DNA from 2 places in the Kitasatospora sp. NPDC059812 genome. Region 1 is predicted to be linked to the other one. Evidence: riboswitches for the same ligand, from Rfam matches in the RefSeq annotation. Region 1 holds a riboswitch; the other holds the start of a gene.

Region 1 (3,804 bases):
CTATCCGCAGGACGCCGTCCTCCTCGATGACGTCCACCTCGTCTCCGGGACGCAGGCCGCACTTCTCGCGAAGATCCGCGGGGATCGTGACCTGCCCCTTGCTGTTGAGCCGCATCTCCCACCTCCGAAGTAGCACGTATTACCACTACCACGTAATACTAGCTCGGCGACCGACTCCCCCGGTGGCCCGCGTGCAGCCCCGTGGCCCAGGCATGCCGAAGCGCTGCCACAGGAACAGCGAGACACCCGGAGCAGCGCTTCGACAGAACGACGTCAGTCGGCGAGGGGGAGGTAGACCCGGTTGCCCTGGGCGGCGAACTCGGCGGACTTCTCCGCCATGCCCGCCAGGGCCTCGGCGTCGAACTCGGTCTCCACGGCGCTGGAACCGTCACCGTGCTCGGCGCGGATCTTCTGACTGATCTTCATCGAGCAGAACTTCGGGCCGCACATGGAGCAGAAGTGGGCCGTCTTGGCGGGTTCGGCGGGGAGGGTCTCGTCGTGGAAGGCGCGGGCGGTCTCCGGGTCGAGGGCCAGGTTGAACTGGTCCTCCCAGCGGAACTCGAAGCGGGCGTCGGAGAGGGCGTCGTCCCAGTCCTGGGCGCCGGGGTGGCCCTTGGCGAGGTCGGCGGCGTGGGCGGCGATCTTGTAGGTGATCACGCCGGTCTTGACGTCGTCGCGGTTGGGCAGGCCCAGGTGCTCCTTGGGCGTGACGTAGCAGAGCATCGCGGTGCCCCACCAGGCGATCATCGCGGCGCCGATGCCCGAGGTGATGTGGTCGTAGCCGGGGGCGACGTCGGTGGTGAGCGGGCCGAGGGTGTAGAACGGCGCCTCGTCGCAGATCTCCTTCTGGAGATCCATGTTCTCCTTGATCTTGTGCATCGGGACGTGGCCCGGGCCTTCGATCATCACCTGGACGTCGCGCTCGCGGGCGATCCGGCCGAGTTCGCCGAGGGTCTGCAGTTCGGCGAACTGCGCCTCGTCGTTGGCGTCCGCGATAGAACCGGGGCGCAGGCCGTCGCCGAGCGAGAAGGTGACGTCGTAGCGCGCGAGGATGTCGCAGAGCTCCTCGAAGTTGCTGTAGAGGAAGTTCTCCTGGTGGTGCGCCAGGCACCAGGCGGCCATGATCGAGCCGCCGCGCGAGACGATGCCGGTCTTGCGGCGGGCGGTCAGCGGGACGTACCGGAGCAGGACGCCGGCGTGGACGGTCATGTAGTCGACGCCCTGCTCGCACTGCTCGATGACGGTGTCCCGGTACACCTCCCAGCTCAGGTCCTCGGCCTTGCCGTCGACCTTCTCCAGGGCCTGGTAGAGCGGCACGGTGCCGATCGGCACGGGGGAGTTGCGCAGGATCCACTCGCGGGTGGTGTGGATGTTGCGGCCGGTGGAGAGGTCCATGACGGTGTCGGCGCCCCAACGGGTGGCCCAGGTCATCTTCTCCACCTCCTCCTCGATCGAGGAGGTGACGGCGGAGTTGCCGATGTTGGCGTTGATCTTCACCAGGAAGTTGGTGCCGATGATCGCCGGCTCCACCTCGGGGTGGTTCACGTTGACCGGGATGACGGCCCGGCCGCGGGCCACCTCGGCCCGCACGTACTCGGGGGCGAGGCCCTCGCGCAGCGCCACGAACTCCATCTCGGGGGTGACCACGCCCCGTTTGGCGTAGGCGAGTTGGGTGACGGCGGCACCGCCGCGGCCGCGCAGGGGGCGGCGCGGGCGGCCCGGGAAGACGGCGTCCAGGTTGCGCAGGTTCCCGCCGCGCGGCGAGGTGTGCTTGATCCCGTCGTCCTCGGGGCGGGCCTCGCGGCCGTCGTACTCCTCGACGTCGCCGCGCAGGCGGATCCAGGCGTCGCGCAGGGCGGGCAGGCCGCGCCGCACGTCGGGTTCGTAGGCCTGGTCGGTGTACGGGCCGGAGGTGTCGTACAGCGGGACGGTCCTGCCGTTGGTGAGCTGCACCTCGCGGTACGGGACCCGCAGGTCGGGCCGGGACCCTTCGCGGTAGGCCTTGCGCCAGGCCGGGGTGGGGTAGCCAGTACCGGCGCTGGTGACGGTGGCGGTGGCGGTGGCGGTGGCGGCCTCGCCGGCCTCGCTGCCGCCGGCCTCGGTGCCGCTGTTCCCGGTGTTGCGGGCAGGCTGCGGCTGTGCTTCGAACGTGGTCATCTGACCTCAAACTCCCTACGCCGGCATTACCCGGTCAGGTTCCTGCGGTCGACGCAGCCGTCGGTCCGTCCGTCGACGTTCCGGTCAGCGCCCTCTCAGCCCGGTGCTCCGAGCTCCCGCGTCGGCAGGCGGTGTTGCCTGCACATGACGCCCAACACCGTAGCGAGCCGATCGCCGCAGGTCCAGCACGCCTCCGGCCGGCCGGACGCCGCGCCGGGAACGCCGAAGGCCCGGCCCCCCGTCCAGGGGGCCGGGCCTCGAACGGTTGCTCAGCCCTTGGCGGCCTTCTTCACCAGGACCACCACGGCGGCGGCGATACCGGCGACGACCAGCACCTTGATCATGATGCTCAGCAGGGCGCCGACGACACCGAAGACGAATCCCACGATGTTCCAGAGCAGCACCAGGACCAGCACCGGGATGACGATGTTCCGCACCCAGGAGGGCAGCGACTTCCAGAGCTCAGCCATGACCGTTCCTTCTCTCCCCGTGGGGTCGGCTGCCGTCCGGTGCCGCATCCCGCTTGCTTTCGGTACTTCGATCGTACGGGGACACGAGTGCCGGAACGAGGCCCGATGGCCCGGAGAGAACCCCTAGATCACCCCGACCCGGGGCCCAGGGGAGACCCGGGTACGGGCCTCGGGGACGACCCCCGGAAAGGGCCCCGCACCCCCTGCGACCAGCGGTCAGACCGGCCAGCGCTCGCCGCGCCAGGCGGCGTCCCAGAACATCCACTCGTAGCGCGAGGTGGTCGTGAAGTGCTCGACGACCCGGCGCCGTTCGGCCGGGGAGATCTCCTCGCCGAGACGGTCGGTGAGCGCCAGCACCCGGCGGACGACGGACTGGAACGCCTCGTCGCCGTAGGTGGCGATCCACTTGGCGTACAGCGGGTCGGGGGAGCCCTGGGCGAGCAGCGCCTCGCCGACCCGGGCGTAGATCCAGTAGCAGGGCAGCACCGCGCCGACGGCCTCGGCGAAGGAGCCGCCGTAGACGGTGGCCAGCAGGTAGCTGGTGTAGGCCCGGGTGGTGGGCAGCACCGGTTCGGCGGCGGCCTGCTCGGCGCTGCCGCCGAAGGCGGTCAGGAACTCGGCGTGCATGCCCTGTTCGGCGGCCAGCGCGCCGACCGCGTCGTCGGCGAAGGCCCGCACGTCCTCCTCGCCGGGCGCCTTGGCGGCGCAGACGGCGAGCGCGCGGGCGTAGTCGCGCAGGTAGTGCGAGTCCTGGACGACGAAGTGGCGGAAGGCCGCACGCGGCAGGGTGCCGTCGGTGAGGCCGCCGATGAAGGGGTGGGCGAGGATCTCGGCGTACACCGGCTCGATGGCCGCCCAGAGTTCTTCCGTCAGGCTCTTGCTCATGCCCAGGACCCTAGACGGTCGGCCCCGGCCGGCCCGCGGACGGTCAGTCCCCGGCCGGTTCCCGATCGGTCCGCAGACGGTCAGCCCTCGGGCGGGGAGAACACCACCAGGACCCGCAGCTCCTCGGTGACGTGGTGGAAGCGGTGCTCGGTGCCGGCCGGGACGTAGACGACGGTGCCGCGCCCGACCGTGGCGGTCTCGGCGCCGACGGTCAGTTCGGCGCGGCCGCTGATCACCTGGTAGATCTCGTCCTGGTCGTGCGCGGTCTGCGGGTCGGTGTCGCCGGGGGAGA
Region 2 (4,475 bases), on a different contig from region 1:
GTCGCGCAGCAGGTCCCGCAGGGTGCGGCCGGGCACGTACTCCATGGCGAGGAAGACGTTTGCGCCGTCCGCGCCCTGGTCGAAGACGTTCACCACGTTCGGGTGGGAGAGCCGGGCGACGGCCTTGGCCTCGCGGATGAACCGGGCGGTGAAGCCGTCGTCCCCGGCCAGCGCGGGGTGCATCACCTTGAGGGCGACGACCCGGTCCAGCCGGGTGTCGGTGCCCCTGTAGACGGTGGACATCCCGCCGGTCGCGATGCGCTGCTCGACCCGGTACCGGCCGTCGAGCAGGGTACCGATCAAGGGGTCGTGCAATGCCATGTCCACCCGGAGAGTCTAGGGCCGCAGGCGGCAGCGGGACCCGGAGGACATCGCCTCCGGGCCCGGCTGTGCCCGGTTTGTGACACGGCACACGCGGCGGGTGCCCGGGCGCCAGGGCGTCAGAACGCCGGGTGCTCGCGGGTGTCCAGCTCCGCCCGGCCGGCCATCGCCGAGGAGGCCTCGGCGTGGAACCGGCGCGGGATGCGGCCGGCCCGGTGGGCGAACCGGCCCGCCTCGGCGGCGTGCCGCATCGCCTCGGCCATCAGCACCGGGTCCTGCGCCCTGGTCACCGCGGAGGCGAGCATCACCGCCGCGCAGCCCAGCTCCATCGCCAGCGCGACGTCCGAGGCGGTGCCGGCGCCCGCGTCCAGGATCACCGGGACGCCCGCGCCCTCCACGATCAGCTGGAAGTTGTGCGGGTTGCGGATGCCCAGGCCGGAGCCGATCGGCGAGCCCAGCGGCATGATCGCCGCGCAGCCGACGTCCTCCAGCTTGCGCGCCAGCACCGGGTCGTCGTTGGTGTACGGCAGCACCGTGAAGCCGTCGTCGACCAGGGTCTCGGCGGCGTCCAGCAGCTCGATCGGGTCCGGCAGGAGGGTCCGCTCGTCGGCGATCACCTCCAGCTTCACCCAGTCGGTGCCGAGCGCCTCGCGGGCCAGCCGGGCGGTCAGCACGGCCTCCCCGGCGGTGAAGCAGCCCGCCGTGTTGGGCAGTACCCGGATGCCGTTGCGGGTCAGCACGTCCAGGACGGAGCCCTGGGTGCCGGCGTCGACCCGGCGCATCGCCACGGTGGTCAGCTCGGTGCCGGAGGCCAGTAGCGCCCGTTCCAGGATCTCCAGGCTGGGTGCGCCGCCGGTGCCCATGATCAGCCGGGAGCCGAAGGACGCCCCGGCGATGGTCAGCAGGTCGTCGGCCATGTCAGCCTCCCTGGACGGCGGTGAGGATCTCGATCCGGTCGCCCGTCGACAGTTCCGGGGCCGGCCACGAACTGCGCGGCACCACGGCCTCGTTGAGGGCGGCGGCGACGCCGCTGTGGGCGGTGCTGAGGGTGGCCACGACCTCCGCGAGGGTGGTCGTGGTGGACACCCGGCGGGGCTCGCCGTTGACGGTCAGCGCGATCTCGGCCGGTGCGGTCCGGGCTGGGGTGGTCTGGGCCGGTGTGGTCTCGGGTGGTGCGATCTCGGTCATGCGGAGGCCTTCGTGGTGGAGCGGTCGGGGGAGAACCGGGTGGGTGTGAACGGCTGTGCGAGCTCGGGGAGTTCGCCGGTCGCCAGGTACTCGGCGAGCAGGTCGGCGGTCACCGGGGTGAGCAGCACGCCGTTGCGGTAGTGGCCGGTGGCGGCGACCAGCCCGGGCAGCGCGGTCGGGCCCAGCAGCGGGGCGTTGTCCGGCGAGCCGGGCCGCAGCCCGGCCGAGGTCTCCAGCAGCGGGAGTTCGGTGATGCCCGGCACCAACTCGTGGGCGTCGCGCAGCAGTTCGTACACCCCGCCGGCGGTGACGGTGGTGTCGTAGCCCTGCTCCTCGGTGGTCGCGCCGATCACCAGCTCGCCGTTCTCCCGGGGCACCAGGTACAGGTGCTGCCCGCGCACCACCGCGCGGACGTTGCGGGACAGGAACGGCCGGTACGCCTCGGGGATCCGCAGCCGCAGGATCTGCCCCTTCACCGGGCGGACGGCCGGCAGCACGCCCTCCGGCAGTCCGGGCAGCCGGTGGCTGTGCGGGCCGGCCGCGAGCACCACCTGGTCGGCCCTCGGGGTCTCGCCGGTGCCGAGCCGGGCGCCGACCGCGCGGCCGCCCTCGACCAGCAGCCCGACGGCCTCGGCACGGTGGACCACGACCCCGGCGAGCTCGCAGGCGGCCACCAGGGCGGTCAGCAGCCGGCGGGGATCCACCTGGTGGTCGTCCGCGACGTGCAGGCCGCCGCGTACGCCGGGGGCGAGCATCGGCTCCAGCCTGCGGGCCTCCCGGCCGGTCAGCCAGGACGAGTCCAGGCCGAGCCGCTGGTGGAAGGCGTGCAGCTCGCGCAGTTCCTCGCGGTCGTCGGAGTCCAGCGCGACGGCGATCGTGCCGCACCGGCGGTACCCGGTGTCCAGGCCGCCGCTCGCCTCGGTGAGCTCGGCGGCGAAGTCCCCGTACCGCTGGTTGGAGGCCATGCCGAGGCGCAGCAGCGGCTCCTCCCCGTACTGCAGCTCGGTGACCGGGGCGAGCATCCCGGCCGCGACCCCGGCCGCCCCGCCGCCGGGGGAGGGGTCGACCACGACGATGTTCCGCAACCCGCGCTGCGCGGCGCGCCAGGCGACGGCGAGGCCGATGATGCCCCCGCCGATCACCAGCACATCGGCGTGGGTTTCCTCGGGCAAGCGTGACAAGGCTGCTCTTCTCCCTTCGCCGGAATGACCCGGATCAGGTTCGGACGGTCGCGGGCCGTGCCAGCCCGCCTCTCAGCCCGGTACGCCGGGCTCCCGTGATGGTGCCCCCACCATAACGCCGGGGGCGGGCCCGGCCGAAGGCCCGTATGCGGGGTGGACGGGCCGGTGGCCCCGGCAGGGCGCTGAGTACAGTGACGGGCGTGGCAGAGCTGAACGCAACGGATCAGGTGGTTGTCGTCGGGGCCGGGCTGGCCGGGGCGCAGTGCGCCCTGAAGCTGCGGCAGGGCGGCTGGCGGGGGCGGATCACGCTGGTCGGGGAGGAGCCGCACGCGCCGTACGACCGGCCGCCGCTCTCCAAGGACGTGCTGCTCGGCAAGGCCGACGCCACCACCCTGGACATCGACTACCCGCACCTGGGCATCGAGCTGCTCACCGGCCGCCGCGCCACCGGCCTCACCCCCGGCGTGCTGCACACCGGCGCCGGCGACCTCCCGTACGACGCCCTGGTGATCGCCACCGGCGCCACCCCGCGCGCCCTGCCCGGCGCCGAGCGCGCGCACCTGCTGCACACCCTGGACGACGCGCTGGCGCTGCGCGCCCTGCTGCGGCCCGGCCTGCGGCTGGTGCTGGTCGGCGCGGGCTGGATCGGCGCCGAGGTGTCCACCGCCGCCCGAGCGGCCGGCTGCGAGGTGACGGTGGTCGAGGCGGGCCCGGCGCCCGTCCCCGGCGCGCTGCCGGCCGAGGTCGGTTCGGCGATGGCCGCCTGGTACGCCGAGGCCGGTGTCGACCTGCGCTGCGGGGTCGGCGTGGCCGCCGTCGAGGCGGGCGCGGTGCTGCTCGCGGACGGCTCGCACCTGCCCGCCGACGAGGTCGTGGTCGGCGTCGGCGCCCGGCCCGCGACGGGCTGGCTGGCCGGTTCCGGTGTCGAGCTGGACGGCACCGGCGCCGTCCTGGTGGACGGGCGGCTGCGCACCGGCCTGCCCGGCGTCTTCGCGGCCGGGGACTGCGTCAGCTACCCGTCCGCCCGCTCCGGCGCCCGGCTGGCCGTCCAGCACTGGGACCACGCGTTGCAGTCCGGCGAGGCCGCGGCGGCCGCCGTCCTCGGCGCGGACGCGCCGCCGTACGACCCGGTGCCGTACTTCTGGTCGGAGCAGTTCGGCCGGATGGTCCAGTACGCCGGGCGGCACGCCGAGGGCGACGAACTGCTGTGGCGGGGCGGCCCGCAGGACGCCTCCTGGACGGTGCTCTGGCTGCGCGACGGGGTGCCGAGCGCGCTGCTGGCCGTCGACCGGCCGCGCGATCTGACCCAGGGCCGCCGGCTGATCGAGCGCGGCACCGCGCTGGACCGGGCCCGCGCGGCGGACCCCTCGGTGCCGCTGAAGTCGGCGGTCGCGGGGTAGCGGCTGGTGCGCGGGGGGCTGTGGAGGTGGCAGTCTGGTGGCGTGAGTGAGATTGAAAGCAAGATTGAAGCCCTGGTTTCCGAGTGGATGTACCTGCCCGACATCTCGGAGCAGTGGGGGGTGCGCGTCACCGAGGTGCGCGACCTGGTCCGCACCGGCGGGCTGATCGCCGTCCGGCGGGGCCCCAACAAGTCGCTGCAGGTCCCTGCGGCGTTCATCGACGGCCAGGGGCTGGTCAAGCACCTGTCCGGCACCCTGACCGTGCTGCGCGACTGCGGTTACAACGACGTGGAGATCCTGGAGTGGCTCTTCACCGAGGACCCGTCGCTGCCCGGCAGCCCGATCCAGGCGCTGCAGGAGAACCGCGGCACCGAGGTCAAGCGGC

What was found. A riboswitch is a leader RNA that binds a small molecule or an ion and turns the genes downstream of it on or off. The one in region 1 is predicted to bind thiamine pyrophosphate.
Region 2: another riboswitch for thiamine pyrophosphate. It lies ahead of thiO (glycine oxidase ThiO); the one in region 1 lies ahead of thiC (phosphomethylpyrimidine synthase ThiC).

Annotation. Positions count from the first base shown of each region.
Region 1 is NZ_JBHWIO010000033.1:13,337-17,140, reverse strand. It holds gene ACFV6D_RS18495 (AbrB/MazE/SpoVT family DNA-binding domain-containing protein) at 1-115, opposite strand, end outside; gene thiC (phosphomethylpyrimidine synthase ThiC) at 274-2,157, opposite strand; TPP riboswitch at 2,153-2,287, opposite strand; gene ACFV6D_RS18485 (DUF5326 family protein) at 2,427-2,627, opposite strand; gene tenA (thiaminase II) at 2,844-3,512, opposite strand; gene ACFV6D_RS18475 (cupin domain-containing protein) at 3,593-3,804, opposite strand, start outside.
Region 2 is NZ_JBHWIO010000001.1:99,432-103,906, forward strand. It holds gene pknB (Stk1 family PASTA domain-containing Ser/Thr kinase) at 1-321, opposite strand, end outside; gene ACFV6D_RS00450 (thiazole synthase) at 441-1,238, opposite strand; gene thiS (sulfur carrier protein ThiS) at 1,240-1,509, opposite strand; gene thiO (glycine oxidase ThiO) at 1,506-2,681, opposite strand; TPP riboswitch at 2,685-2,797, opposite strand; gene ACFV6D_RS00465 (NAD(P)/FAD-dependent oxidoreductase) at 2,882-4,090, shown strand; gene ACFV6D_RS00470 (Rv2175c family DNA-binding protein) at 4,133-4,475, shown strand, end outside.